DNA from 3 places in the Alteromonas sp. ISO5 genome. Region 2 is predicted to be linked to each of the others. Evidence: predicted binding sites of a transcription regulator. Region 2 holds the regulator's gene; each other region holds the start of a gene.
The links. Region 2 encodes sigma-54, which starts transcription at its own class of promoters, with help from an activator protein. Its sites were predicted from a motif close to GTTGGCACGNNNNTNGNNT; they were not measured.
Positions count from the first base shown of each region.

Region 1: a site for sigma-54 is predicted at 7,747-7,765, ahead of AC2T0J_RS14365 (DUF3192 domain-containing protein). Genes of this name have one in related genera too.
Region 3: a site for sigma-54 is predicted at 6,463-6,481, ahead of xdp1 (exosortase-dependent surface protein XDP1). Genes of this name have one in related genera too.

Region 1 covers NZ_CM176572.1:3,213,151-3,223,597, reverse strand. The annotation lists gene hypF (carbamoyltransferase HypF) at 105-2,411, opposite strand; gene AC2T0J_RS14385 (nickel-dependent hydrogenase large subunit) at 2,411-3,862, opposite strand; gene AC2T0J_RS14380 (NADH-quinone oxidoreductase subunit B family protein) at 3,895-4,890, opposite strand; gene AC2T0J_RS14375 (PAS domain-containing sensor histidine kinase) at 4,883-6,211, opposite strand; gene AC2T0J_RS14370 (GNAT family N-acetyltransferase) at 6,338-6,976, opposite strand; gene AC2T0J_RS14365 (DUF3192 domain-containing protein) at 7,339-7,701, opposite strand; gene AC2T0J_RS14360 (hypothetical protein) at 7,916-8,200, shown strand; gene syd (SecY-interacting protein) at 8,197-8,745, opposite strand; gene queF (NADPH-dependent 7-cyano-7-deazaguanine reductase QueF) at 8,868-9,710, shown strand; gene AC2T0J_RS14345 (GGDEF domain-containing protein) at 9,754-10,447, shown strand, end outside.
Region 2 covers NZ_CM176572.1:2,819,239-2,829,685, forward strand. The annotation lists gene AC2T0J_RS12625 (helix-turn-helix domain-containing protein) at 1-611, opposite strand, end outside; gene AC2T0J_RS12630 (hypothetical protein) at 727-1,068, shown strand; gene AC2T0J_RS12635 (DUF2145 domain-containing protein) at 1,094-1,885, shown strand; gene yiaA (inner membrane protein YiaA) at 1,900-2,358, shown strand; gene AC2T0J_RS12645 (mechanosensitive ion channel family protein) at 3,142-4,176, shown strand; gene AC2T0J_RS12650 (HPr family phosphocarrier protein) at 4,888-5,160, opposite strand; gene rapZ (RNase adapter RapZ) at 5,160-6,005, opposite strand; gene ptsN (PTS IIA-like nitrogen regulatory protein PtsN) at 6,030-6,488, opposite strand; gene hpf (ribosome hibernation promoting factor) at 6,504-6,791, opposite strand; gene AC2T0J_RS12670 (RNA polymerase factor sigma-54) at 6,816-8,294, opposite strand; gene lptB (LPS export ABC transporter ATP-binding protein) at 8,362-9,087, opposite strand; gene lptA (lipopolysaccharide transport periplasmic protein LptA) at 9,084-9,656, opposite strand; gene lptC (LPS export ABC transporter periplasmic protein LptC) at 9,625-10,188, opposite strand; gene kdsC (3-deoxy-manno-octulosonate-8-phosphatase KdsC) at 10,185-10,447, opposite strand, start outside.
Region 3 covers NZ_CM176572.1:5,142,885-5,153,331, forward strand. The annotation lists rRNA gene AC2T0J_RS23320 (23S ribosomal RNA) at 1-2,407, opposite strand, end outside; tRNA gene AC2T0J_RS23325 (tRNA-Ile) at 3,001-3,077, opposite strand; tRNA gene AC2T0J_RS23330 (tRNA-Ala) at 3,228-3,303, opposite strand; rRNA gene AC2T0J_RS23335 (16S ribosomal RNA) at 3,400-4,933, opposite strand; gene pssA (CDP-diacylglycerol--serine O-phosphatidyltransferase) at 5,314-6,165, opposite strand; gene xdp1 (exosortase-dependent surface protein XDP1) at 6,525-7,421, shown strand; gene prsT (XrtA/PEP-CTERM system TPR-repeat protein PrsT) at 7,422-10,295, shown strand; gene clpB (ATP-dependent chaperone ClpB) at 10,347-10,447, opposite strand, start outside.

The DNA.
Region 1 (10,447 bases), 390 kb from region 2:
ACTAGACAGGAAAAGCGGAAAGTCTGTTTACACTGTGTTAACGACCTTTCCAGGCCGTAGGGGATGGGTTTTAAGAATGACCGGATAAACCAATAATGTTGATTTTATTTGGCTGTTGCCATGGCGACTAATGCCTGACCAAAGGCTATTCCGCCATCATTTGCCGGTAGTTGCTGATGCGTTAGCACCTTAAAACCGGCGGTTAATAATGCACTGGTCAGCGGCTCACTGAGCAGTAGGTTTTGCATCACACCGCCCGATAGAACCACTGTGGTAAAACGATGTGAATGACTTAAGGTTAAGGTCATTTCGGTAAGTGCTACAACCAGTCCTTTATGAAAAGCCATTGCCATAGCGGCTTTGCTGCGTCCCTGCTTTAAATCCGCCAGTAGTTGTTGCCACAACCCGAATGTAACGATCTGGCTATCTTTAATATCCAGTTGATAAGGCTCTACATCTTCCTGACAAGTTGTCGCCAGCGTTTCCAGTCTGATGGCGGCCTGCCCTTCGTAGGAGATGTGAGGCGGCGCACACCCAAGGGCTGCGGCCACCGCATCAAACAATCTGCCTGCAGAGCTGGTCATCGGGCAATTCATTTGCATCGACAGCATTTTTTCGAAACTTTTACACATAGGATCGGCAAACTGCGGGCAAACCTCCGTCATCTCAGCCATCTGTTCTGCACTGAAGCTTAGTCTTAACTGAGCATACAAGGAACGCCAGGGAGATTTGATTGCCTGAGCGCCACCAATTAAAGGCACCGGCGCTAGCGAGGCGACCCGTTCCATGGCAGCATAACCGCCATATAAAAACTCACCGCCCCACAGGGTCTCATCGGTGCCGAAACCGGTACCATCAAGGCAGATCCCAAGTACCGCATCACCCGCCAGTGGATAGCGATTATCGCCCAGACACGCGGCAATATGAGCATGATGGTGTTGTACCTGTGACAAAAGAGCGCCTTGTTCTTCCAGGCTTACACCGTGTTTTGTTGACAGATACTCCGGGTGCATGTCACACACATAATGCGTTGCCGCGTTATCATATAACTCACGATAAAGCTCAAGGGTATGCAAATATTCATCGAACGTGTTGGCATCATACAGGTCACCAAGGTGCTGGGTAATCACCGCCCGGCCATCCTTAACCAGACACAGCGTATTCTTTAACTGACCGCCCAGCGCGATAAGCGACTGCCCGGCAGGAAACCCTACCGGTAACGGTAAACTGGTCGGCGCGTAACCGCGGGCGCGGCGCAGTACCTGAACCCCGCTTTCCCTGGCGATGACAACCGAATCATCCAGCCGGTTATGAATCGGCCGGTTATGTAATAACAACAGATCGGCAATATCATTCAGTTGGTCCCGTGCAGCCTCATTGGTAATAGCCTGAGGCTCTCCGGAGCGATTGCCACTGGTCATCACCAGAGGAAAGTCCACCTCCGCCAATAACAAATAATGTACCGGTGAATAAGGCAACATCACACCTATCCTCGCGTTATCCGGAGCAACGGATGGTGCGATAATCGGATGTTGCTCAGGCGTTCTCGGCTGCGCTAGCAGCACCACGGGCGCCGCAGGATGAGTCAGCAGGGCTTCGTCTTGTTTAGTCACGGTGGCAAAGCCCCGGATGGTATTAATATTGGCAGCCATCAGCGCCAGCGCTTTATGAGGACGTTGTTTACGCTCGCGTAAACGTTTCACCGCGTTTTCATTGGTCGCGTCACAGGCTAAATGAACTCCGCCGATCCCTTTAATCGCAACAATCTGTCCATCGCGCAACGCTTCACCCAGCGCATGAAAAGGCGCTTCGCTGGCTAGCCTTTCACCATCTGGAGTTTCCAGCCAGCAGTGTGGACCACAGTCAGGACAGGCATTCGGTTGCGCATGAAAACGGCGGTCTGCCGGATTCTGGTACTCCTGTAGACAAGCCTTGCAAAGGGTAAAATCGGCCATCGTGGTGGAAGCCCGATCGTAGGGTATTTTGCGGATGATACTTAGCCGCGGGCCACAATTGGTGCAATTGATAAAAGGATACCGGAACCGGCGATCGCCAGAGTGATTCAGCTCTGTAAGGCAGTCAGGGCATGTAGCGGCATCCGGTGCACAACCGGTCGTAACGGTACCCGACTGAGATACATCAATTTCAAAGGATGAAAATAAAGGCAAATGCAGCGTCTCATGATGTATTGCATCGATCCGGGCCAGTGGCGGTAGCTGCTGCGACATTAGTTCAGCAAACTCACTGGCCTGCTGCGCATTACAGTTAAGCTCAATGATTACACCACCAGCGTCGTTATAGACCCGGCCGGTGAGCTTTAAATCTGTCGCCAGACGCCAGATAAACGGGCGAAAGCCTACGCCCTGAACAATCCCGTTAACGCGTAAGCGCATTCCCTTGCTATCTGGCATTAATGCACCGTACAGGCCATACAGGGATCGAAAGAGCGAACAATATGTTGCACCGACATCGGCGTTTTTTCGCCAGCCATTACTGGCGCCCCTACCACGGCTTTTTCCAGCGCGCCTGGTTGTTCGTACTGATCACGTGGCGAGAAATTCCAGCTCGTCGGCGCGATGATCTGATAATTACTGATCTTGCCGTTTTTTACTTCCAGCCAGTGGCCCAAAGCGCCTCGGGCCGCTTCAACCAGGCCAACACCTGAGGCCTCGGCGGGCATATCACCGTGATGACAAAAGGGTGCCTTGGGATCAATTTGCTTTATCCACTGTTCCATTTGCCCTACCACAATGGCTACTTCAAGTAGTCTGGCAACCACTCGGCTTAACACATTGCCACCGTGGCGGCTGGCCATATCACGCACCAGAGGGTGACCATTAACCACTTGTCGCGCCAAAGGACCGACTTCTACCACTTTCTGCCCTAACCGGGGAGCCTTACACCAACTATATCCCGCTTCATTATCGAGCGTAGGCTGGGTAATTCCCTTTGCTGGGGGATGCGGATGGTCGCTGTCACTCATCCAGCTATGGGAGTGATCTTCGGCTATGCGCCCAATATCCAATGGGCTTGTCTGGCCATTTTGATAACTGCCAGCTGCCCACATGGGCTCATCAATCGCACCATAGGCACCAAAGCTGAGGAAATGATCCGTTGCCCGACCAAGCTGGTGTAACTGCTGTACCTCAGCCACATGCAAAAAACGGCGAAAGTCAGAGCTGTGCCAGGGCTTTTGCTGATGCCACTGCCACAGTTCGGCCTCGCTTTTAAGCTGACTGATGGTGGTCAGGCTATCGCCAAACAAAGTACTTTCCAGAAATCGTTTAAACCCGGCAACGATAGCCAGTAAACGCAGGCGCTCTTTGGGCTCAATCGCTTTGGCTACGCCCCCCGGTTGTAAACTCAGGGTATGTGGCCACTTACCGGCCATAAGCCCCATCAGGTGCAGAAAGTCAGCTCGGGCTGGTAACATTTGGGCCGCGGCGGAACCTGCAGTCGCTTTAAACCGGGCCTGGATATCACCAAACCAGGCAGCGCCAGCGTAACTGTCGCGGGCAAAATCGGGCATAAAAAACAGATAAAAATGCGTGATAAGATCGGTAATATTCTCACTTGCCAGTACCAGATTAGTACACAGCTCGCCGTTTTTCGGCATATTCAGTCCCATGGCATCGGCTAACGCGCGGGCACTGGCCACCGACTGGGTAACCGAACAAATCCCGCAAATCCGCGGCGTATAAACCAGTGCATCCATGGGTTTGTGACCCAGTAAGATTCGTTCAAAACCACGATAAAGCGGCGAGTTCACTTCGGCTCGCTGAACTTTACCCTCCCCGGTTTCCAGGGTAATTTCCAGGTCCCCTTCCACGCGATTAAAGGGACCGGCGACAATTCGGTTCATACTGCTACTCTCTGACTGTACATACTGATGGTTCAGCCTTTACGTTTATGAATGGTGGGCGGGTAAATTAACTGTTCGGCAATCGCATTCTTTTTTAAGCGTTCAGGCGTGGCCGCTTTAGACAATTGCGCCAGGGCTACAAACCAGGCCTTGGGCATATCAGTTGGCAGGCCAACCGGGATCCCGGCAATTTTCGGCGTTTGGCAGAAGCTGTGCCCAGGCTCTTCAAATTCAGGCGCGGTACAGTTGATACACGGGTAACCACCATTAGTACAGGAACCCTGACCATTCCACGGCCGGCTATTACAGTCAGCATGAGCCTGGGTACCTTTGCAGCCCATATTTTCCATCATGCAACCGCGGTCGCCCATGTCCACGGCACTGGCTTTATATTCATAGAATTCATTGCGGGAGCAGCCGTGATGCACCAGATGATCGGCATACATACGTGGCCGACCAAATTTATCGAGTTGCTCATCATTGTGCTCACCCAGCGCAATACTCATCAGCGTTTCGGTAACCCAGTCAGGGTGTACCGGGCAACCAGCGATATTAACCACCTGTTCGCCACTTTGCGAGGTGAAATCCTTGCCCAGCAAACCGCCTGCCATTTCGCCGTCAAATTGCAGACCAGTGGCATCAGTATCATTAGCCCCTGCTGCCGTAATGCCGCCGTAGGCCGCGCAACTGCCAACAGCAACCGTGTAGCGAGCAATGTCCGCCAGCGCTTTTACCCATTCAATCATGGGCTTGCCGGTACCGCCCATGATGTGGAACTTGCCAGTGCCCATGGGGCCGGTCATCATTGAGCCTTCAATACAAAGAATATCCAGCGCAATGGCGCCGCTCAGAATGCCCTCAAGCATGGCAATACACTCATCACCGGTAGCTTCGCTTAACGACGGATGCCACAGCAGATTGATGCCGGCATTTTCAAACAGGGTCAACACATCGGGGGATTCGGCATTGAGTAACGACATGGAACAACCGCCGCAACCGCCGGATTGCAGCCATAACAAATTAAGCATTAGCGGACTCCCGGTAGGGTAAAAACAGGCTGGCGATAGCACCGCCTTCGGTATGATTGTCGATGGACAATTCGCCATTATGTTGCGAAACGATACCATAGCTAATTGATAACCCCAGGCCTGTTCCCATACCAACCGGCTTGGTTGTATAGAAAGGCTCAAAGATTTGCGGCGCATCATCAGCGCTGATCCCCGGCCCGGTATCCTTTATCGTCAGCAACACGCCGTCTTTGTCTACACTGGCATTGATAGTTAACCTACGAAGCTCGGAAGCGGCCATGGCATCCACCGCGTTTTCAATCAGGTTTACCACGACCTGATGGATCTGGCCTGCATGGCCATAGGCTTCCAATGGCCGGGGAATATTGTCAATAACCTCAACCGCATAATCATTTTCTTTCATTATCCAGTGTAAAGCGGTATGCACCGCATAACTGAGGTCGAAAGACGCCTTTTCTGACACCTGCGCTGATGAAAACTGACGTAAATCATTAACGATTTCTTTTACCCGGTCAGCGCCTTCCATCGTGCCATCCACCAGCGAATTGAGATCCTTGATGGCTTTTTCCAGGCGCATGTTTTCGCGCATTTCTCGCAGTGTGTCGCGGCTCTCGCCATTGGCTACTGCATCAAAATAGGTACTGAGTTTATCGGTGTAGCGACGTAATACGTGCATGTTGCCATACACAAAGCTGATAGGATTGTTCAGCTCGTGGGCCACCCCTGCGACCAGACGACCCAGAGAAGCCATTTTTTCTGACTGAATAAGCCGTTGCTGGGCGAGCTGTAATTCAGCATGGGCGATATTGAGCTCTTTATAGGCCCTTTGTAGCTCGCCCAGAGGCCGTCCTACCAGTACCATGCCGACTGACTTACCGCGGTGATTTAAGCGTGTCGTACAATTTACCGATAATGGCACATTACCCGACTTGCCCTGTAACTCAAGTTCGTAGTCACGCACAGGCTGGGCGCGCAGACGCTCGTGGAAGCCTTGTACCTTGTCGTGCAGCTCCGGGGCGATAAAGGTGAGAATAGAGCGGCCAATCAGAGCCGATTCCGACTCCCCCACCAGCTCGGTCAGCGCCCGGTTGACCCCTTCTATAATGCCATCGTTATCACAGACGATGAGCACATCATTCATGGCACTTTGAATGCTGTCAGAAAAGCTCTTGGCCTCTTCAAGCTCAACGTTTTTCTCTTCGACTTCGACCTGCGACTGCACCAGATCCGCATAGGCTTCATCCATCTTCTGGATGACGCTAACCCAGGCATCTTCATTCTGAATGGCTTGTACCGGATCGAAATCTAAAGAGTCGGTCATATCTGCAGAGTGTCATTATCAATACAGGCACTATACCTGACGGTATTCCGCCCGCAAGACTGACAAGGAAATTTATCAGCAAAAGCAGGGCGTGATAATCGCCCTGCCCGGCATTGTATTTAGCGGTTAAGGCCTTGGCCTGAACATAACCTGCCCGATTTTATTAGCAATTTCCACCTGCGCGACTTTCTGATAAAAGCCATCGGAGAAGAACGTTTCATATTTAGGCACAGTCACAAATACGCCCACCCCTTCTGAATCACGGTGCTCAAGTAACACACTGTCAATAGCCCGCATTAACAGATGGCCAAGACCGTGGGACTGGTAGTCCGGATGCACCGCGATAAACGACAGTAAATGGTACTTTTCAGCTGGCATGGCTGAGCGAATTTTCTCCTCTTTTTCCAGCATTTGCCGGGTACCGTAATAACCGGTCGTTAACAGCATTTTTAACCGCCAGTGCCAATAACGGCCGGCACCTGCTGCATTGTCAGGCCCGGTAAGGCATGCAACAGACAGCAATCGTCCTTCATCAAATAAGCCAATAATGGGTTGCTCTGCTTCCCAGAATGCGGTGAGTTCTTCGCGAATGGCGGAACGGAGCCGCGATTCGTAGCCTTCCTTTTCGCTCTGGAATATTTGTAAAAAAATTGGATCGTCGTGGTAGGCGTTGTAAATAATGGATGCGGCAACTTTCAGGTCTTCCGCTGATAAGTATGCTGCTCTGATTTTATCCAGATTTTGTTGGATTTCCGCTTGTACCATAGCCTGTCTCCCGTGTTGTGGTGATGCGTACACGCCAGTTATTGCGACCCAGGCCGCCCTCTCACTCAACCGCTCAGCGCTGCAGGTAAACAACAGCCAACTGAAAACAACAAGATTGGTCTTAAGAGTTACGTAATAGACGCACAAAAAGTGCATCAGTTCCCCACTCTAGCTAAAAAAATAACGCTTTGTAAATATTCTGTTAACAATATTTATACAATTTAGTCAATCTGATAAGAAATGATGAGGGAAGTGACTGCGTTGATAATCGAACCACACTGTAACTTTATAAAGGGGAGAACTGACAGCAGCAAGCCTGATAAACGATTCGTCTATCAGGCTTGTCAGCACGGTTGGGCGGTTTAGATTTTACGAACCGCTTCATCCCCCCAACCGATTAAGCGGTTGTCTTTAAAGACCAGTGGCGTGCACTCATCCTTAGTGGTGATACCATCGTCTTCGGTACGCTGCGTGCGATAGTAAAGGATCCGGTAAACATGATCGCCCTCACCTACCATTTCATTGAAGTCGGCTACCCCCATTTTGCGAGTGACATCTTCAAAGTGCGCATTCACTTCCAGATTACTGATATGTTTACGGTTATTATACTCGCGCTGCTCCCAGCTGGCCTGATAGTGTTCTCTGTCGTCATCACCCACGGAGATAATACAGCCAGACAATAACATCGGTGCTACCAGAGCAGTACAAAGCATCAGTTTTTTCATAGTGGTTCCCTGTTGAAAAATAATAAGTCACTAATTAATTCAGGTAATCAAAAATAAGGCCAACTATAACTCATTGAATTTTAAAGGAGTTAAAAAATAACCACTTGGCGACAGTACTAACTATCAGTATGATTAGCGAAATTTTCGTTGTTTTGACTAACCGGTTAGACGCTCTCTCAATCTACCCTGTCAGTCATCAGTAAAGAGTAATCTTATGACATCCAAAGAAAACCATAAAACCCTGGTCGAAATATGCCACACACTGGCGGCCGAGGGTTTAACCCCGGGCGTGGGCTTATTGCGTGGTAGAGCCTCTTTTAAGGTAAGCGTACTGGATGCCATCGAGGCTATAAAGGTGTTCAATCAGCAAAACGTAGAGGTTAAAGCCCAACCAAAAACGCCGGGAGACAAAGCGCGCATCACTGAGCTGGAAAAACGGGTGGAACAATTAGAACAGGCTCTCGCGGTGATGGAGAGCCGATTGGCAAAGCTCGGTTAAGCGGCCAGCGTCAGGCCATCAATAAAGGTCGCCAGGTCGGGCGCCAGGCAGCGACTGGGTAATTTGCCCACCTGCTCCAACACCACTTCGCCTGAGGCATTATCCACTGACAAAATAAAGTCGTCTTCGTCGGTTAAACCAAAAAACAAAGTGGGCGGCTGTTTCAGTCGCTGCTTCATTAACAAATGCCCAATCAGGTTTTGTTGCAACCGTTCGAAGTCCTCTTCACTGCAAACCTGCAATAGTTCACAGTTACCCTGTGGAGCCTTTACCTGCAGATTAAAACTCCAGTAAGTCGTAAAGAACTTACAATATTGCTCGTTCAGCGTGATATGCAGGGCGTTTTCGATGTTGGCAAAGGTATATTCAGCTTCCATAGGCACAGGCTGCCAGGCGCAGGGCTCTCCCGGCTTTGCATTCCCTACATAACAGGGGGATGCTAATTCCGGCTCAAACTCTGAAGTCATAAGCGCGGGGTGAGACGCTGCCGTTTGTTGCAAATCGCGCATTAAATTATGCAATGATTGTTGAACGATATTCTCCATTGCGATTCCATATCAGGTATACTAAACCTCTATACTAAAGAATTTATGGCACTTAAAACACCAGCTTGGCATATTGAATGCGCGTGTCACAATTAATCAGTGGTAAAAAGTTACAGGACAGCATGACAGCAAAGCACTCTTCGTCTCCGTCTCTTCCCGCCAACCTGACTCTGGGTCAAAAGGTTGACTACATTGAACAGTACACACCTGAGCTGCTGCAAGGCGTACCACGCACGCTAAGCCGCGAACAAATAGGTGTTTCCCAGCCTTTGCCTTTTGGCGGCGTGGATATCTGGAATGGTTATGAACTTTCATGGCTTAATCCAAAGGGAAAACCGCAGGTAGCGATTTTACAATGCCGGGTGCCCATTGATTCGCAAAACCTAATTGAGTCAAAGTCTTTTAAGCTTTATCTGAACAGTTTTAACCAGTCGGTATTTAACGGTGCAGATGAAGTCGTCCAATATTTAACGAATGATTTATCGGCATGTGCCCAGGCACCGGTTGAGGTGCAACTATTCAGTGCCGGCCAGTTCGGTACTCTTCATCTTGGTGAACTTGACGGCACCGTGATTGACGACCTGGACATTGAAATCAATGCCTACCAGCCCAGTCCTGAACTGCTGACAACCAGCGACCAACAGGTTTCTGAAACCCTGGTGAGTCATTTGTTAAAATCAAATTGCCTGATCACCAGCCAGCCTGACTGGGCAAGTGTGCAAATCCATTATGAAGGCGCGGCCATAGACCACGCCGGGCTGCTGGCTTACCTCATTTCGTTTCGTCGTCATAATGAGTTTCATGAGCAGTGTATCGAGCGAATTTTTTGTGATTTAATGGTTCGTTGCAAGCCGCACAAGCTAGCTGTCTATGCGCGCTACACCCGCAGAGGCGGATTGGATATCAACCCGCTGCGTGCGAATTTTGATTTCATTATATCGAACAATCGACTAGCCCGGCAGTAGTATGCCGGCGGCTATTTTGGCTTATAAGGAGCTTGCATAACACATGGAAGCGAAACAACTCCAATCGCTGCGCGCTCACAGTGAGCAACTGGCAGGATTTATAGTCCGACTCACCAGTTATTATGAAGGGCTATCGGCAGAGATTGATAAAGAGTTACAGTCTCTGCGTGGTCATTTAAGTGGCAAGATTGATTTTACCCTGGCCACCCTTTCCATGAATAAAGTCAGCCAGTTAATTATGCTGGAACCCTACTCAGTTAAAACGCTGACCCAGGCCTGGATACGCCAGTTGGAAGAAGATATTCAGGCATTTCAGCGCTTGGTTACCGAACCTACCGCCCGCAGTCAGGCAGCCAAAGCCAGTAGCGCTTTGAAAAAGCCTATCAATGGAATAAGTGGTGTACTGCCGCTCTATCAGCAAGTATTAAAATGCTATCAATCCAGCATAGACAGTGGTGAAGAATCAGCGGGTGATAACCAGCCCAATAACCGAACTGTACAGCTTAAACAAGATTTAATCGACGAACTAGGCCAACTGGTACAAACCTATATTCGGGTCAATCCGGAGGATGACTATATTGCCTCTCTACAGGAGAGACTTGGCCAGGGGCTTACCGAAGAAGAGTTACTTAACAGCTGCCTGATCCTGATCCGGGTCATGGTTCAGGAAACCCTCACCGAGGCCAATACGGCCGGTAAAATTATTCAGCGTCTGAATAATGCGCTGGGTAACATTA
Region 2 (10,447 bases):
CTGGTTAGCTGATTGAGCCGGCGCTGGATTATTTCCACGGAGCTCGCCGAATAGCGCCCGCGTAGGTAAAAGCGAAAGGCCCAGGGTTCGTTTTTCTTCGGTGCCATAAATTTCACCATCACTTCCTGCTCCATAAACCTTTCCAGGGGACCGCCCGGGATCCAGCGAAAATCCTGCGCAATCAACAGACGGTAGCGATTACCGGGCAGGAACTCAATCAGTTTCAGGCGATCCAGTTTTACCATCAGGCGCACGGCTTCAGGCTCGCTGATAGCGTAGTAATCAATGATCTCGTTAAATTGCCAGCCGTCGCGCACGCACACAGCGGCGAGCAGCAGACGTGGATTTTCCAGCAGTTCGCGCTCCTGAGCTTCTGATAGCTGGGAGACCCGTGGCTGGGTCTGCGCGACCTGAATAAACACATCACTCAGGGTCAGCCCCAATGCTTCACAAACCTGCTCCAGGCGCTCCAGGGTAAAACTCTGTTGTGAGAAGCACCGTTTGATACTGGCTTCACTTAACTGCAACTGTTCAGACAGGGATTTATAGGTCATTCCCTGTTCCTTGAGTAATTGCTTTAAACGCTGTGTTACCTGCTTAATCTGACTCATAGTATTAAAATCCGATACCTTTAGTGTAGGAATATACTACAAATTTTAATTTGGTTTACTTATTTTCTACCGAGGCTTAGCTTGAAGGGGAACCAACCAATGAAGGATTATGACCATGAAGAAATTAGTTATCGCGTTACTTACCAGTGTTGTAGTTACCCAGGGAGCTATGGCTGCTGATTCAGTTGATCACAGTGGCCAGGCGAGTAAGCACAGTGTGCTGGCCAGTGTGGAGGGGGTGGCAACCACGGCTTCAGTTGCCAGTGCCGTCGTTGCTGCTCCGGTTATTCTTACCGGTATCAGTGTGGTGGCGGTAGCCGATTCTACTCACCAGTCTGTGAAATCGCTGCATGCCAGGCACGAACAAAATACCAAGCCTCTTACCATTACTACCCGCGTGATCACGCGCGATCCACCGCCTTCAGAGGTCGTGGTAGAGCAAACGGTAAAACACTAAGTATTCACCAGACAAGGAGTAGATTATGCGAGTTATTATTGCAGCATTATTGATTTTACTGACTGCCGGCGCCCAGGCCGGCAGTCAGGCCCCGTCAAAGTCGGTATTCAAGCCTGAGCAAATCATCGACTTTGCTAAGCAGGTAGAGCGGTATGCGGCAGAGCATCAGGCCCATGCCTTTATTATCGGGCGTGTGGGGCGCCCGGAAAAAGAGTTGCCGAAAGGGATTCATTTTACTCACACGGCGGTAGCGGTTTATTCAGCCATTACCCTGGATGATGGGAGTACTGAATACGGTTATGCTATCCATAACCTGTATCAGCGCGCAGACGATCCCGGTCGCAGTGATATCATCGTGGACTATCCGGTAGATTTTTTCTGGGGCGCACAAACCCTGAAGGCCGGAATTGTCATACCCACTGCGGCGGTGCAGGCACGGCTAATTTCGCTAATCAGTGAACAAAAGCACCTTGATTTGCACAATCCACGTTATTCAGTAGTGGCCAATCCATTCAACAGTGAGCGCCAGAACTGTACAGAATTCACTCTGGATATGCTGCAGGCGGCCATGTATCAAACTGAGGATAAAGCGCGGATTAAAACCAACAATGCCGCGTATTTTAAACCTCAGCGAGTCTATATCAGCCCACTAAAACTGGCGGTAGGCAGTATGGTGACAGACGGGGTAACTACTTCTGATCACAAAGGGCGTGTACACACGGCTACCTTTACCACCATTGGCCATTACTTAGCGCAGTTCAACTTATCTCAACATGCCGTGGTGTTGTATGCCAACGGCCGCACGCAAGCCATTTAATCGAGGGTATCAACATGGAATTATCTGCTCAAACGATCACAAACGCACCAACCAAGGCATTTCGTATTGCTGCAGTAGCGGCGCTTATCATCGGTGTCGCCAGTTACCTGATTGGTTTATTTAACGCTTATATGCAACTTAATGAAAAAGGCTATTACCTGACCGTAATGTTACTGGGACTGTTTGCGGTGGTATCCTTACAGAAAACCATCCGCGATAAAATGGCCGGTATCGAAGTTACCCGGGCATACTTTATCGCTTGTGGGGTAGCAACTGTGGCTGCCATTGCGCTGTTAATTGTGGGGCTCTACAACGCGGAACTGGCGCTCAGTGAAAAGGGCTTTTTCGGGATGGCCTTTGTATTAAGTATGTTTGCCGCTATCACCGTGCAAAAAAACGTGCGGGATTGTGCTGAAGCCAAGGCCGGGGCAGTGAATCACCCGTCAGCCACAGTTGTTCCTGAAGCAGAATAAGTAGCCCCTGTGGCTACTTATCCACTATCGCTGTTCAGATTATAAAACAAATAAAGATTGTGTTATGCGTAAAAGGTTTCTGGATAGCGTTAATAGCCGCCTTCATTGTTATTAATGAAACCCTGGTGGACTGAATATTCGCGATATCTGTTGGCGGCTATGGTGCGGCAGAGGGGTTGCGAAGGTTACACGCTTTTTAACAATCGACAGCCTGCTATTTGCTGTAGGTTTCAGAGCAATTCGGGGCTTTACAGGTGGTGGGGCTAACTACCAGCCTGAAGCGCTCCACACCAGGCAAGGCGGGTGGTTGCAGGTTTAGTGGGCCTAAATCAAAAACATCCAAAGCAGTATAAATGGCGCACAAGCGCTGCCCGAAGGGGTCGTCATGAAAGCATTTTACTCTTTGTCACAGCCCTTTTACATAGAACCACTAGGTCTGCAGAGTTGTTTCGCATTAAAATGCTTTCATATAGACCAAAATTCGTACAACAAAAATCAACACGCCCTAGCAGTTGCGGTCATCTATTTTTAGGGATATTGGGGCATGCAACACTCTCACTTTATACACCGGCCCACACCTCCTTAACGTATGCTATGGCACTTATTTTTGTACCGATCCACGTGGGATGGATGGGCGCGCTAACCGGTGGGGCTGCATTTGTGATGACGAAGCTAGGGTTAAAGGTGCTGAAACGCTAAATCACCGGAGAGCCCCCGGTGTTTCTGATCTATTCGGCGCTAAACCGATTATAATTAACAGGATTTGCGCAAAGGAAAAAGACAATGGAATCCTCTACCAGTGAACTGGTTAGCTCTTTAGATACGTTCTGGCAGGCTTTTATGGTTAAGCTGCCCGCCATTGCTCTGGGCTTGTTAGTATTGATGCTGACCGTATGGTTGGCCGGCCGGCTCTCTGCTGCGCTTATAAAACCAATAGGGTATCTTTCTTCAAGTCCGCTATTGCGCTCGGTGAGCCAGCGGGCGTTAAGCCTGGTTTTCATTCTGTTTGCGCTTTACGTTTTTTTAAAACTCTCTGGCCTTACTGAATTTGCGGTAGCCATAATGAGCGGTACCGGAGTGTTGGGATTAATCCTTGGTTTTGCTTTTCGGGATATTGCAGAAAACATGATAGCCAGTTTGTTACTAACGGTGCAGCGCCCATTCCGCATTGATGATGTAGTGCAAATCAACAGTTATACCGGTGTAGTGCAAAAGGTGACCACGCGGGCCACCACGCTGGTGGACTTTGATGGTAATCATATTCAGATCCCCAACGCCGTGATTTACAAAGGTACCATTAAAAACCTTACCGCTAATCCCAAAATGCGCGGCCAGTTTACCTTAGGTATAGGTTACGATGCCGACTGTCAGCGGGCTCAGCAGTTGGCGTTGCAGCTCATTGGCGAACACCCTAATGTACTTAAAGAGCCGGAGCCGTTAGTACTGGTTGATGAACTTGGCTCGGCAACAGTAAATTTGAAGGTGTATTTCTGGATCAACGTAGAAAATACCAGTGTGATTAAAATGGCGTCGGTACTAATGCGCGATCTGGTAAAACGGTTTACTGACGAGGGAATTAGTATGCCGGACGATGCCCGTGAAGTGATATTCCCGCAGGGCGTGCCGGTAACTATGGTGGATATTCAGGATCAGGACACCCCCCCTGAACCGGTCAAACCAAGCCCTGTCAGCAAACCTAAAGCCGTTACAGAGGACACCGCTGCTGCTCATGATGATGTCTCCAGCGAAAATGATGATATCCGCCGGCAGGCAGAAGAAGCGAGAGCGCCGGAGCAAGGCGCTAATATTTTGTCCTAGTGCTTTCCAGCCCCTTATCGTATTAAAAATCCTCTCACAAGGGGCTATGAGACCTGCCAGGCTTCTGCTTTTAATGTTCTGTTAATGTTGCTGCAAAGTTTTATTCATCCTTTCGAACTATAGTTAAATCAGTCAACCAGCAGGAGTTCGATATGACAATTACGCGATTCGTGCCAAACTTTATGACATTGACTATCCTGATGACCTCGTCAGTCGCAGCATCGACTATGAATGGGCGAAACGAACAGCTCATACCACAAGGTGCAGTGGATCTCACTATCAGTCAACAGGCCAGCGGAATTCAGGCGAGCGACGTATATGGAGCGCCAAAGACAGTTTTTGCTGCGCCTGTCTGCAATCCAAATAGTTTCGCAGTGGGCAAGCTAGTAGAGCCATATCGGTTAGTTTGTGAGTACTTTAGCCCCGTGCAGACGCACAGTAAACAGACTTCAATTACAGAGTTCCAAATATCTCCCAGCATAGGGAAAACGGTAACATTCAGAGGCTGGTCTGCATGGAGTAGGGATGGCAATGCTCCACCTCCAGGCCACTACGATACGGATTCAGCGGATAATCGTCATGTGAGACTGGAATTTAGATTTGGATTCCATGTGAATCAAAACGGCCGGCTGCAAATGCAATTAAATGATTAGTCTTCGTCATTCGCAGAGAAACCACAGATAACCACTTCACAGTGGTTATCTGTTTGTGCTACTCATCTTCGTTAAAGCGTCCGACAATCAAATTTTCCACCGCCGCCATGGCGGCTTCGGCATCCGGGCCTTCGCTGATCACATCAACCTGTTCACCCTGATGACTTTCCATCAGCATTAAGCCCAGCACGCTGTTGGCATTGGCTTCTTTATCGCCTTTTTTTAGGGTGATTTCGGCATCAAACTGATTGGCCAGTTGCACTAACTGAGTAGCGGCCCGTGCATGCAGGCCAAGCTTGTTAACAATGGTAAGGGTTTTTTCTACGCGCATTATCGGTTTAACTCCCGGTGACGAATTTGCACATCAGGGTGTTTATCGCCGTATATTTTGGCCAGTGACTGCGCGACAAATACGGAACGATGCTGGCCACCGGTACAACCAATGGCAATGGTGACATAGCTGCGATTATTTCGCTCCAGATGCGGCATCCAGGTATCCAGCAGGTTTTGAATTTGCCAGATAAATTTAGTCACAATGGGCTGTGAACCCAGAAAAGCTTCTACCGGTGAATCCAGGCCGGTAAGGTGCTTAAGATCCGGCTCCCAGTGCGGGTTGGGGAGAAAACGAACATCAAACACGTAATCGGCATCTTTGGGAATACCATGCTTAAAGCCGAAAGATTCAAATACCAGCACCAGCCTGGAACTCTTTTTACCCAGAATACGCTCGCGGATAAGCTCCGCCAACTGATGAATGGATAAGCGGTCGGTATCAATATAGAGGTCAGCCCGCTCGGTGATGGGCGCGAGGAGTTCTTTTTCTGCCTGTATTGCATCAGCCAGGGATTTATTCAGTTTGGCCAGCGGGTGCAGGCGGCGGGTTTCACTAAAGCGCTTCACCAGCATGTCATCACTGGCATCCAGATAGACAATGGTCATCGACCAGGATGAGGGCAGATAGTCGAGAATCTCGACTAATTCATCGGGATCCTTTGGCAGGTTACGCACGTCGATACTCACGGCTACCTGATCGTATTCGTCGACTACGGTATGGGTGAGCGTTGGGAGCAAGTTTACCGGAATGTTATCAACGCAGTAGTAGCCTAAATCTTCCAGGGCCCTTAGCGCAACGGATTTGCCGGAGCCGGAGCGCCCGCTGATAATAATGAGTTTCATGGTTGTGTCAGACTCCCTGCCGGACTATTGTTCAGCCTGGTCGCATAGTGCGGCGATAACCTGTTCCTTCGATTCGGCGTTACGGATCGTTTTTACAATGCTTTTCTGGCTTAACTTACCGGCGATAGTTGCGAGCGTTTGCAGATGCCCTTCGGTTTGGTTTTCTGGCACCAAAATGGCAAAAAAGATATCCACCGGTTTATCATCAATGGCGTCAAAGGCAATAGCCGGGGTGGTTGTTACTACCACAGCTGTTACTTTGGAAAGGTTAGCCAGTCTGCCATGGGGCAAGGCTATGCCATTACCAATGCCGGTGCTACCCATTTTTTCCCGGCTGAGCAGGGCATTGAGGGCGTCTTCTTTTTGAATTTCGGCGTTGGTTTCGGCAGCAATATCACTGATGATTTCTAAAATTCGTTTTTTACTGTTGCACTGGACCGCACATTCAGTGCGATCCAGGCTAACTAAGGCTTGAATATTCATAAGGTTAAATTGGGCCTAGTGCTTTTTGAGCTTTTCCTTATGCTTTATTACCTGGCGATCGAGTTTGTCGATCATACTGTCTATCGCAGCATACATATCCTGATTTTCTGACGAGGCAAATACTTCCGCTCCACTTAAATGCATCGTGGCTTCGGCTTTTTGAGTAAGCTTTTCCACGTTGAGGATCACATGCACATTGGATATGTGATCAAAGTGGCGCTCCAGTTTAGTAAACTTGGTATCAACATAATTACGCAAAGAATCGGTTATCTCGATGTGATGACCTGTAAGATTTATTTGCATAGTTCGTCTTCCTTATATTTCGGCCTAAATAAGGCTCTTGCGTTGGTTAGACGGTGGAATCGACAAGGATTCCCGGTATTTTGCTATTGTTCGCCGGGCAACTTTAATACCTTGATCGGCCAACAATTGAGCAATTTTGCTGTCGCTTAGTGGTTTACTGGGCTTCTCGGCGGCAACCAGTTTTTTGATCAGAGCGCGGATGGCAGTGGATGAACATTCTCCGCCAGACTCAGTGGCTACGTGGCTGGAGAAGAAGTATTTCAACTCAAAAATACCGCGAGGGGTGTGCATGTACTTTTGGGTAGTAACCCGCGAAATGGTGGATTCATGCATATCGACCATCTCGGCTACGTCATTGAGGACCATAGGCTTCATCATTTCCGGGCCGTGTTCGAAAAAACCCATTTGCTGCTGCACAATGCAGTTAGCTACCTTGAGCAAGGTTTCGTTACGCGACTCCAGACTCTTAATGAACCACTTGGCTTCTTGCATGTGCGAGCGAATAAACTGGGAATCTGAACTGTTACGGGCCTGGCGGCTCATGGCAGCGTATTGTTGATTTACGCTCAGTTTTGGCAGACTGTCCGGGTTAAGTTCAACCACCCAACGACCTTTTTTCTTGGTGACCGATACGTCAGGAATAACGTACTCAGGTTCCTGGGTAATTAGCGCACTACCTGGACGCGGATTAAGGGTTTGCAATAAGCGCATCGCTTCTCGCAAATCGTCTTCCTTCAGGCGTGACTTACGCATTAAGGTGCGATAGTCCTTGCTGCCCAGCAGGTCGGCATAGTCTTCGATAAGGATCTTTGCTTCCTTGAGCCATGGCGTGTCGGGAGCAAACTGTTTTAACTGGACCAGTAGACACTCCTGAGGGGTACGTGAACCTGAGCCAATGGGGTCAAACATTTGAATCCGCTTTAGTACGCATTCAATTTCGTCGGCTTCAACCGGCTCTTCCATATCTTCAGTATTGACGCTCTGCAGGATATCTTCAACTGTTACCGTTAAATAGCCTGATTCGTCAATTGAGTCGATAATCGCAATGGCGATTGCGCGGTCTACATCACTGAAGGGCGTCAGGCGCATTTGCCAGAGCAGGTGGTCCTGGATGTTGTCGGTAGTTTCACCCTGAAAAACCTGGTCATCGTCATTTGAAGCCGGGCCAGGCGCAGGCGCCGATGATGCTGAGTAATATTCATCCCAGGTGCTGTCGATAGGGAGTTCATCGGGCAGTTCGTTTTTCTCGAGCGCCTCGTTGGTGTCCATGCTGGTCTCGGTACTGGCCGTTGCGGCGGCATCGGCTTCAGCATCAAGCTTGCTTTTCTCTATAGTATCGTTGTCGCTGGTGTCATCAACTTCCAGTAACGGATTCGAATCGAGTGCTTCCTGGATTTCCTGTTGTAAATCCAGGGTAGAAAGTTGCAGCAGTTTAATCGCCTGCTGCAATTGTGGCGTCATAGTAAGTTGTTGACTAAATTTGAGCTGTAAAGATGGTTTCATCTACTTCTGTTCTTAACGCCTTGCTTGTTATTGATGGGGACAAAACATGTTGTCTTTATGTATCTAACTATAGCCTGAATTGCTCACCCAGGTATACATCCTTGACCTTTTGATTACTCAAAACCTGTTCCGCAGTGCCTTGGGCGATTAATTCACCCTGACTGACAATGTAGGCTTTTTCACAGACGTCAAGGGTTTCCCGTACGTTGTGGTCAGTAATCAGAATACCAATTCCACGGTCACGAAGATGTTGTATGATCTTCTTTATATCATTAACCGAAATTGGATCAACTCCCGCAAAGGGTTCATCGAGCAAAATAAATTTCGGATTGGCTGCCAACGCCCGGGCAATTTCTACCCGACGCCGTTCTCCTCCCGACAAACTCATCCCTGTACTATTACGTATATGGTTGATATTGAATTCATCAAGTAGGGCATCCGCTTCATTTTGCTGTTCGGCAGACGAAAGGTCCTTGCGTGTTTGCAATATTGCCATGATATTGTCAAAAACCGTTAACTTTCTGAAAATAGAGGCTTCCTGGGGTAAATACCCAATCCCATTGCGGGCACGTTCGTGCATGGGCTGACGGGTCAGATCCATCTCGTCGATGCGAATATCGCCTTTATCCAGCGCCACCAGGCCCACAATCATGTAAAACGTGGTAGTTTTGCCGGCGCCATTGGGGCCCAGCAGGCCAACTATCTGGCCGGCAGACACCTCAACACTGACATCCCTTACTACCTGCCGGGACTTATACGACTTAGCTAAGTGGGTGGCGGTTAGGGTGGTCATTCGTTTTCATTATCCTGTTGGTCGCCCGTGTTGTCACGGGCCTTGCTTTCGTCGCGCACGGCTTCAATGTCTTCCAGACTAAATACGGTGCGCACCCGGCCATCCTCACTGCCGCTGCCGTCACCGGTGGCTTTAAGTTGTTCTTTTTCCATGTCGTAAACGATGGTTTCACCTTTTACCACACTGGTATTCTGATTTAATTCGGCATCGCCAGCCAGAGAAATGGTGCGATTAGCTACTTCATAACGGATTTCAAATGCGCGGGCTTCAACTACCCGGCCATCGTCCAGGGTCTGGCTGTAGACAGCAGGTTTTCCGGTAGCGATAAATACTTCCTTGCCTTTGCCGCCGCCGGCTTCTACTTCAACCCGGTCGGCCTTAATGCTAAGTGAGCCCTGGGTAACCTGCACATTATCAATCAGAATGGACTTTTTATTTTTACCATCCAGGAACTGCGACTCGGAAAACACCTCGATGTCTTTTTTGAAATCAGATTTGGCTGCCAGCACCACGGCCGGCGATAGTGCCAGCGACAGGCTAGTTAGCAGGGGAATAAGTCGTTTGCACATGATGATTCAACTCATAAGTTTTATTCAATAGGTTGGCGCGAAGTCCGTTACTCAATATCAGGAAATCAGGCCCCGAAATTTCCACCCTGGCTTCGGACACCATGGTTTGTTGGTCCAAATCTATCTCAAGGTAGTCAGTGGTTACCCGCTGCACAAAGTCAGCCTGGTTTTTACTTACAATAACTACGTTATTTTCCAGTTGTATCATATTGTTATCATACAACGTACCTTCGTCGGCGACTACCTGCCAGGGCGGCTCGTCAGACTCCTGGTAAATCGTATATTGCGGTGCTAAAAACAGCACAAAGCCTAACTGCTCGTAGTTTTCCATGGTGGATGAAAATACTTCATGCACGCGCTGACCTTGTTCATTATATAATGTGGTGGTCAGGTTACGGGCTTTATAACTCGGTGTAATGGCCAGCACATCCTGATCCGGGGTGATCACCGGATCTTCGGCCAGAAAACCGGGCAGGTAAAGCAATGTGGCCAGAATAAACAGGCAGGCAATGCTCAGGCCTACTTTACTCATACACTGGCTCCTAAAATACCGTGTAAACTATCATTGGCTTGCAGCAGGGTGTCACACACTTCCCTTACCGCACCAAAGCCGCCCGGTAGGGTGGTAACCCAGTTTGCCTGCATAATAACCTGTGGATGGGCATCCTTCACCGCAATGTTAACTGCGCTGTGCGTAAACATGCCGGTATCCGGCATATCATCACCAATTGCTGCCACCTGTTCCCGGGTAAGTCCCAGTGAGGCGATTAATTCAGCCAGCGCGTCGGCTT
Region 3 (10,447 bases), 2.3 Mb from region 2:
TACCTTTTATCCGTTGAGCGATGGCCCTTCCATACAGAACCACCGGATCACTATGACCTACTTTCGTACCTGCTCGACGTGTCTGTCTCGCAGTTAAGCTAGCTTATGCCATTGCACTAACCTCACGATGTCCGACCGTGATTAGCTAACCTTCGTGCTCCTCCGTTACTATTTGGGAGGAGACCGCCCCAGTCAAACTACCCACCAGACACTGTCCTCAATCCCGATAAGGGACCTAAGTTAGAACATCAAACATACCAGGGTGGTATTTCAAGGACGGCTCCACAGAAACTAGCGTCTCTGCTTCGAAGCCTCCCACCTATCCTACACAAGTAGGTTCAATGTTCAGTGCCAAGCTGTAGTAAAGGTTCACGGGGTCTTTCCGTCTAGGTGCGGGTACACAGCATCTTCACTGCGATTTCAATTTCACTGAGTCTCGGGTAGAGACAGCGTGGCCATGGTTACACCATTCGTGCAGGTCGGAACTTACCCGACAAGGAATTTCGCTACCTTAGGACCGTTATAGTTACGGCCGCCGTTTACCGGGGCTTCGATCAAGAGCTTCGCCTAAGCTAACCCCATCAATTAACCTTCCGGCACCGGGCAGGTGTCACACCCTATACGTCCTCTTTCGAGTTTGCAGAGTGCTGTGTTTTTAATAAACAGTCCCAGCCACCTGGTCACTGCGGCCCCCGACCGCTTAAGGAGCAAGTCCTATCACAATCAGGGGCGTACCTTCTCCCGAAGTTACGGTACAATTTTGCCGAGTTCCTTTACCCGAGTTCTCTCAAGCGCCTTAGTATTCTCTACCTGACCACCTGTGTCGGTTTGGGGTACGGTTTACATAATCATACGTTTAGAAGCTTTTCCTGGAAGCAGGGCATCAACAACTTCACCACCTTGGTGGCTCGTCTCGCGTCTCAGCCTTAGAATTCCGGATTTACCTAAAATTCCAGCCTACTCGCTTTCACTTGGACAACCAACGCCAAGCTTGCTTAGCCTTCTCCGTCCCTCCATCACTGATTATATAAGTACGGGAATATTAACCCGTTTCCCATCGACTACGCATCTCTGCCTCGCCTTAGGGGCCGACTTACCCTGCCCTGATTAGCATGGGACAGGAAACCTTGGTCTTCCGGCGTGCGGGTTTTTCACCCGCATTATCGTTACTCATGTCAGCATTCGCACTTCTGATACCTCCAGCAAACTTCACAGTTCACCTTCAACGGCTTACAGAACGCTCCCCTACCCAGCATGTAAACATGCTGCCGCAGCTTCGGTATATTGCTTAGCCCCGTTACATCTTCCGCGCAGGCCGACTCGACTAGTGAGCTATTACGCTTTCTTTAAAGGGTGGCTGCTTCTAAGCCAACCTCCTAGCTGTCTGGGCCTTCCCACATCGTTTCCCACTTAGCAATATTTTGGGACCTTAGCTGGCGGTCTGGGTTGTTTCCCTCTTCACGACGGACGTTAGCACCCGCCGTGTGTCTCCCGGATAGTTCTCATTGGTATTCGGAGTTTGCAAAGGGTTGGTAAGTCGGGATGACCCCCTAGCCTTAACAGTGCTCTACCCCCAATGGAATTCGTCCGAGGCTCTACCTAAATAGATTTCGGGGAGAACCAGCTATCTCCCGGTTTGATTGGCCTTTCACCCCCAGCCACAAGTCATCCCCTAACTTTTCAACGTTAGTGGGTTCGGTCCTCCAGTTGATGTTACTCAACCTTCAACCTGCCCATGGCTAGATCACCGGGTTTCGGGTCTATACCTAGCAACTAGACGCGCAGTTAACACTCGCTTTCGCTACGGCTCCCCTACATGGTTAACCTTGCTACTAAATATAAGTCGCTGACCCATTATACAAAAGGTACGCAGTCACCCCTAAAGGCTCCCACTGCTTGTACGTATACGGTTTCAGGTTCTATTTCACTCCCCTCACAGGGGTTCTTTTCGCCTTTCCCTCGCGGTACTGGTTCACTATCGGTCAAATAGGAGTATTTAGCCTTGGAGGATGGTCCCCCCATCTTCAGTCAGAATAACACGTGTTCCGACCTACTTAATATGTAAACAAAGCCGCTTCATGTACGGGACTATCACCCTGTACCGTCCAACTTTCCAGAAGGTTCCACTACAACTTTATTTATCGGCTGCTCCCCGTTCGCTCGCCGCTACTAAGGGAATCTCGGTTGATTTCTTTTCCTAAGGGTACTTAGATGTTTCAGTTCCCCTCGTTTGCCTCTACAACCTATGTATTCAGTTGCAGATACCTGTAAACAGGTGGGTTTCCCCATTCGGACATCTGTGGCTCAAATGCGTTTTGTCAGCTCACCACAGCTTTTCGCAGACTTACACGTCCTTCATCGCCTCTATTTGCCAAGGCATCCACCGTATACGCTTAGTCACTTAACCATACAACCCTAAATAGCTTCCGCTTGAGAACCTGTGTTGCGCGTTACGTCCTCGTTCGCTCAGTTATGTGTTATTCACACACGCCTTCGCTCACTCGTCGTAGCCGCTTACCCAGAACCTCAATCGTCGCTATTTCCACTTATTGACATGACTCATAAGTGTCCATAGCCGTTACAACTCAACCCAAAGCGTGCGACACGCTAAAAGGATGGACTGCGTTGCGCCTACCTCCGCCTTTTTATCCGGAGTCAGGTGAGAATTGAATCTCTGTTGTATGCATGACTGTCTAATCAAATTACATTGCTGTTTTCACAGCGCCGTATGTCAAGTAGAGAGTAGTCTTGAAAGAACATCTTTCGATATTCTCAGTTACTCAATATTGATTGATTACTAATATCAGCTTTCCAAATTGTTAAAGAACATTCTTAGAGTAAAAAACCCTAATCAATGCTTACTCAATGAGTAAATATTCATTAGGATTTGATTCCTTCCTTCGACCAGGTACTAGCGTATTTCTTGCTTAATCAAGGCGAATGAAACCGTAGTGTGCGCGCAGCACATGAGGTTTTATTCAACGCCGAGTAAGCGAGAAATGGTAGGCTTGGGCAGACTTGAACTGCCGACCTCACCCTTATCAGGGGTGCGCTCTAACCAGCTGAGCTACAAGCCTCCAGCTTACTGCGCATTTAAGCGTTGCGCTGCGGCTTTGTTCGGCGCTCATTCAGTTGCATACCTCTGTATGCGCCTTCACTCACTTCTCAGTCGCCTTGCTCTAACACTTAACTGCTTGCAACCTGATAGTTATCAGCTTACTAGAGTTTGGTGGAGCTAAGCAGGATCGAACTGCTGACCTCCTGAATGCAAATCAGGCGCTCTCCCAGCTGAGCTATAGCCCCAGTGATTTCCCTTACGAGTAAATCTTGGTCGTTCTTTACTTTCTATAACAAAACAATCTGTGTAGGCACTACATCAAGTCGTCCAACGACTTTACGTAAGGAGGTGATCCAACCCCAGGTTCCCCTAGGGTTACCTTGTTACGACTTCACCCCAGTCATGAAACACAAAGTGGTAATCGTCCTCCCGAAGGTTAGACTAACTACTTCTTTTGCATCCCACTCCCATGGTGTGACGGGCGGTGTGTACAAGGCCCGGGAACGTATTCACCGCAGTATGCTGACCTGCGATTACTAGCGATTCCGACTTCATGGAGTCGAGTTGCAGACTCCAATCCGGACTACGACAAGCTTTAAGGGGTCCGCTCCACATCACTGTCTCGCTTCCCTCTGTACTTGCCATTGTAGCACGTGTGTAGCCCTACACGTAAGGGCCATGATGACTTGACGTCGTCCCCACCTTCCTCCGGTTTGTCACCGGCAGTCTCCTTAAAGTGCCCAACTAAATGCTGGCAACTAAGGACAAGGGTTGCGCTCGTTGCGGGACTTAACCCAACATCTCACGACACGAGCTGACGACAGCCATGCAGCACCTGTGTCAGAGTTCCCGAAGGCACCAATCCATCTCTGGAAAGTTCTCTGCATGTCAAGTGTAGGTAAGGTTCTTCGCGTTGCATCGAATTAAACCACATGCTCCACCGCTTGTGCGGGCCCCCGTCAATTCATTTGAGTTTTAACCTTGCGGCCGTACTCCCCAGGCGGTCTACTTAGCGCGTTAGCTTCGCTACTCACGGATTAAATCCACAAACAGCTAGTAGACAGCGTTTACGGTGTGGACTACCAGGGTATCTAATCCTGTTCGCTACCCACACTTTCGCACATGAGCGTCAGTCTTTGGCCAGGGAGCCGCCTTCGCCACTGATGTTCCTCCAGATATCTACGCATTTCACCGCTACACCTGGAATTCCACTCCCCTCTCCAAGACTCTAGTCTGCCAGTTCTAAATGACCATCCCAGGTTGAGCCCGGGGCTTTCACATCTAGCTTAACAAACCGCCTGCGTGCGCTTTACGCCCAGTAATTCCGATTAACGCTCGCACCCTCCGTATTACCGCGGCTGCTGGCACGGAGTTAGCCGGTGCTTCTTCTGTTGTTAACGTCACAGCTGGCAGGTATTAACTACCAACCTTTCCTCACAACTGAAAGTGCTTTACAACCCGAAGGCCTTCTTCACACACGCGGCATGGCTGCATCAGGGTTTCCCCCATTGTGCAATATTCCCCACTGCTGCCTCCCGTAGGAGTCTGGGCCGTGTCTCAGTCCCAGTGTGGCTGATCTTCCTCTCAGAACAGCTAGAGATCGTTGCCTTGGTAAGCCTTTACCTTACCAACTAGCTAATCTCACTTGGGCCTCTCTTCAGGTGCGAGCTAAAAGCCCGCTTTGGTCCGGAGACATTATGCGGTATTAGCAGTCGTTTCCAACTGTTATCCCCCTCCTGAAGGCAAGTTCCCAAGCATTACTCACCCGTCCGCCACTCGTCAGCGATTAGCAAGCTAATCCTGTTACCGTTCGACTTGCATGTGTTAGGCCTGCCGCCAGCGTTCAATCTGAGCCATGATCAAACTCTTCAATTAAATATCGAAATTTTGAATTGTCGTTGTTGACACTCTTAATGAGTGCCCACACAGATTGTCTTGTTATAAATTGTTAAAGAACAGTACAAGCTCTGCTTGCTGCTTCAGCGTTCTTTTAGAACCTGCCGAAGCGGGATGCGTATAATACGCTTTTGGTTTTCTGCGTCAACACTTTTTTGAAAATTTATTTTCGAAGCATTGTCGCTGTATACCGCTTCACATAAGGCTTTCGCGTTATGTGGGTTGGCCTGTTGAGGCGTTCCCCGTTGAAGAGCCGCGCATTTTACGCATCCCCCGGAAGAGATCAACAGTTATTTAAAAAAAACTATAAAAAACGCGACCGTTTGGTCGCGTTTTAAACAATCGGGTTATTAACTACACTATTTTGGTGTTTTTTCGTCTTTATCTACTCTGGTTTCTTCGTCGGTCCGGCTTTTTGCCTGCTCAGCTTCTTTTTCTTCGGTTGCGACTGCTGACATAAAATCGGCATCTTCTACCTGATCGCCGACGACATCGCTCAAAGTGACTTTATCCACAGTTCTGAAAGTGTTTATCGGCCCCGCCAACGCATAAAGCGCGAAAACAATGAACAATACCAGCGCAGGCTCAGTGGCGACGATAATAAAGATAAGTAATATTACCAGCAGTGCAACAAATGGTACTTTGCCATTCCAGTTGACTTCTTTAAAGCTGTTATATTTAAAGTTGCTGACCATTAATAAGCCAGACAATCCGGTAACTAGTGCCACAATCAGGCCTATATCGTTACCATTGATGTCATACTCAACACCTAACCATACAAATCCACAGACTACGGCAGCCGCTGCCGGACTGGCTAAGCCCTGGAAAAAGCGCTTGTCAGCCACGCCAACCTGAGTGTTAAAGCGAGCCAACCTTAATGCAGCACCAGCCACATAAATAAAGGCAGCGAACCAGCCAAGCTTACCCAGATCGCTTAATCCCCAATTATAAGCAACCAACGCCGGTGCCATACCAAACGATACCATATCGGCCATCGAATCATATTCAGCGCCAAAATCACTTTGAGTGTTGGTGATTCGGGCAACCCGTCCATCCAGTCCATCAAATATCATGGCCACGAATACTGCCACCGCTGCAGCTTCAAAGCGCCCGTTCATAGAAGACACCACGGCAAAAAAGCCTGAGAACAGCCCGGCAGTGGTTAGAAGATTCGGCAACAGATAGATACCTTTATGTTTACTTTCTGACATGATTTTCTCTATAGCTACAAACGGCGATCATTATTTCATACTCTCAATGGACATGCTTAACGATTTTAAGTTTCAAAGCATTTCTGCTTTTGTTTACCCGAATTCGTACGTGAGATAACTACTTATCAGATCATATACATAACCCGTTACTTTTTTTTATAAAGTGTAAGTTAAAGGATTATGAAACTGCCATGTTGAAGCACTTTCCTCATCCATACCTATGTCAGGATAATTTACAAAAAACGTAAACTTTCCTGACACAAAACGCTATACCATTGAAATTAAAATACTTTATATTTTGGATCATTTTTTGCTTGAAAAAATTTCGCAAGAATGCGTAGTTAATGAGGAAGTGAAGTATGCGGTTTAACTGTAAAAAGACAGTTCTTGTTCTGAGCACCATTGGTTTATTTGCCTCAGGCATAGCATCAGCGACAAGCAACAATAATTGTAACATGACCACTGGCTGTGACTCATGGGGCAATGCAAAAATTTATAATATGTATGACGATCTGGGTCACAATTACAGTACAGGAATTAACCTGAACGGCATTACCGTTAATGTGTCGGCTTGGTCGGATGTCGGCAATTATAACGGTAATCAAAATCGGTATGGCACAGATAGGGATGGCTCAGGTTGGTGGGGCGAAGAAGACGATACCGTCCAGTCAGCAAATTTTGCGGGTCCTTGGAGCTCAGGTTCACAAATAGGCTATGGTATGTATAGTGGCGACGCTGGTGAAAGCCATACCATTGATAACTATTCGCACGAATATGGAGGCACTGATTATGACATGGTATTGTTGTCCTTCTCTGAAGAAGTCTCTCTGGTCGGCGCAACTTTCAGTTATTTAGATGGTTATGCGAGCAAAAACCAGGTAACAGTTGCCGGGTTATCCGATACAGGCCTTGGCCAGCTAACCAGTGGAAATGCGACTTGGCAGCAAATTGCTGATAATATTGGTGGCTCATTGAAAAACAGCTTCCAGATAGGTGCTGACAATGGTACCTACTACTCGGACTTTACCTTCACTGAAACGTCGAAATACTGGTTAGTTGGGGCATACAATACAGCCTTTGGTTATGTCGATAGGTTTAGCAAGCACAATGATGGCTTCAAATTATCATCGATTGGCTTCAACAAGCTCGAGGCAGATCCGAATAACTCACCTGACCCAGTGAATGCACCGAGTTCATTTGCACTGCTTCTGCTTGCTGGTGGCTTTGCAGCCTGGCGCAAACAGAAAGTAAAATAATTGCAACATCATTCTTGTTCAAAGGTGGCATTTGCCACCTTTTTTGTACACAATCACACCATCGACATAAAACTAACAACAAACATTATGCGACTAACTTCAGCATTATTGATTACACTGAGTTTATTAGGCACACCTACTGCGTTCGCCAGTTCAGAAGATGACTATGAAAAAGCCCTGACCGCCTACTCTCAATCACGTTTTGATGAAGCGTTCATTCATTTAAAAAACAGTTTGCAACAGGATCCAGAAAACCTCGCCGCTAAAATTTTGATGGGAAAACTTCTGCTGGTTAATGGTTATTTGCAGGCTGCTGAAGTTGAATTCTACGAAGCCTTAGATCAGGGAGCTGACATCAACCTAGTGGCAGAATCGCTCGGTAATACCTTGTTATTTCAAAATAAATATCAAAGAGTGATCAGCTTTAGTGATATTGATAAGTTATCCATAGAAGAGAAAGTTAAATGGTTGCAAATTCGCGCTACAGCCTGCGTTCGTCTGAAGCAGACAGATTGTGCAATAGACGCTTATAAACAAAGTCTCAAACTAAATTCAGACTATATTGCAGCTTATAACGGCCTGGCAGCAGTAGCCATTACATCAGAACATTTTGCTGAAGCAAGTCAGTATCTGCAACGAGCCATTAACATAGAGCAAGATAATCCTGTTACATGGCGATTAAAAGGACAACTGGCCCACCAACAAGGTAAATACGACAACGCTATTGATTACCTCCAAAAAGCACTGGAGCTCTCTCCTGAAGATCCGCTGACTCTGCGCAAACTTGCTGACGTATACTTAGAAAGTAATGATTTTGAAAAAGCCCAGGCATTTGTTGATGAAATCGTTGAGAAAACCCCTAATGATCCATTGGCGATATTGCTAAGCAGTTGGTTAGAAAGTAAAGATCAGGAGAAGCTGGTTAATAATGAACGCCTGGAGCAATTAAATGAAATAATGAGCAGTTTGTCTCCTGAACTGATAGCCGATCAGCCCGTGCTTTATTACATAAGTGGTTTAACTGCTTTTTTTCATGGTAACACCGAACAAGCTGCACGCGACTTTAATCAATACTTGCAACACAATCCTAATGATCCTCAGGCAATTGTACTGCTTGCAAGAACGTATTTAATGACCCAGCAGAATCGCCAGGCCCTTACTTTACTGGAGAAACACGAAGATAAACTTCTGGACAATGTTGATTGGGCACTGTTGCTTGGTGATTTATATTTGAAACAAAATCGAGCATTTAAAGCACAGAAACTAAGCGAAGATTTATCAGAACGTTACCCTGACAATGCCATCGTCAATCTATTCCGTATTCGCTTGATGGCCAGTCGGGGAAAAACTGAAGAAGCCATTAAAATTCTTGATACCAATTACGAGAAGAATCAGGGGAATATTTCGTTTTTGTTCACTTACAGTATGATGAAACTCCAAGCAGGATTCGAACAGGATGCCTTGAAAGGCGCAAACGCTATACTTGGGCAATATCCCGACAATGTGGATTTCTTGAATCTTAAAGGCGGTATTTTAATCCGCTTAAAAAAATACAACGAAGCGCTTAAGCTGATAAACGACACTCTGGAAAAGAAACCAAGCTTTTTTGCTGCAAAATTTAATAAAGCTGCAATTTTAAGCAGATTGCGCCAATTCACCGAATCCAACCTGATAGTTGATGAACTGCTGGCGGTATCGCCTAAACATCCTCAGTCGTTATTGCTAAAAGCGCATAACCTGGTTGAAGAGAATGCTATTGAAGAGGCTCTGGCGGTGTACAGCGATATCCTGGTCCTCAACAATGATTTTAATTATGCGCGTTTTGAACTGGCAAAACTCTACCAGGTATTAAAAGATTATGACCAGGCCATCTATCATATCGATCGACTGTTAGTGAACGATTTTGATAATCCGGAATATCTGTTATTCAAAGCATCTGTATACATTCAAAAGCGAAATATTCTGGAAGCTCGGAAAACCCTATCTGTAACCGAACACTTCACCAAAGAATCCGTAGAGCAACTTATTAGACAAAGCGAGTTGCAACAAGCTATTGACGACGTACCTGCCGCCATTTCATCAGTGAATAGTGCGCTTCAGCTTGAGCCGCAAAATACCCGTTTGAAAATGATTAAGGCTCGACTTCTAATCCAAATCAATGAGCTAAGTGAAGCTGGTGACTTACTAGATGCACTTCGGGCAGATAACACTGAAAATGCTAACTTTTGGTTAACTCAGGCTTTGTTCAATAAGGCCAAAGAAGAGCAAGATAAAGCGACAAAAAATCTCATCAAAGCTCTAGAAGTTGACCCTTATTTTTCTCAAGCTTTAATTTTACTTTACAAAGACGCTGTTCGAGGTGAAAACAAAGAGGCCTTTATCGCACAAGCTGAAAGCATTGTTAGAGACCATCCCAAAAACGTTCTGGCAAAAAATATCCTTGCTCAGTTTTACTATATTCAACATGATTTTCGCCGAGCTAAAGCACTTTACCAATCACTGTTAGAAGAAGACAAGAGTATAAATCGGGCGATAGTGCTAAACACCCTTGCAATTATGGCGTTGGAGGAAGATTTAACTACTGCGCAAGAATATATCGTCCAAGCTTTTGAATTAAACAGTACCCATCCAGAGATTCTCGACACCATGGGCTGGATACTGGTACAAAAAGGACAACTTGAAGATGGACTTGGTCACCTGCGAAGAGCCTTTGCCCGGGATTCCAATAACCCGGAAATTCGTTATCACATTGGCTATGCCCTGGCGAAGTTAAACCGCAATCAGGAAGCGAAGGAAGAGCTGAGGAAAGCAGTAGCCGTAGATCGCCCTTTCTATAATCGCAGTAAAGCGCAAGCATTGCTAGATAGTCTGTAAGCAACAAAAAAGCCGGCAAATTTGCCGGCTTTTTTAGTTCTGTATATCCAATCAAATAATGATCAGCCGTTCGCCATCTACGTCGATACGTATGGTCGACTCGGGCAAGATAGCTCCCGACAACAACTGCTGTGCCAGTGGGTTTTCCACCT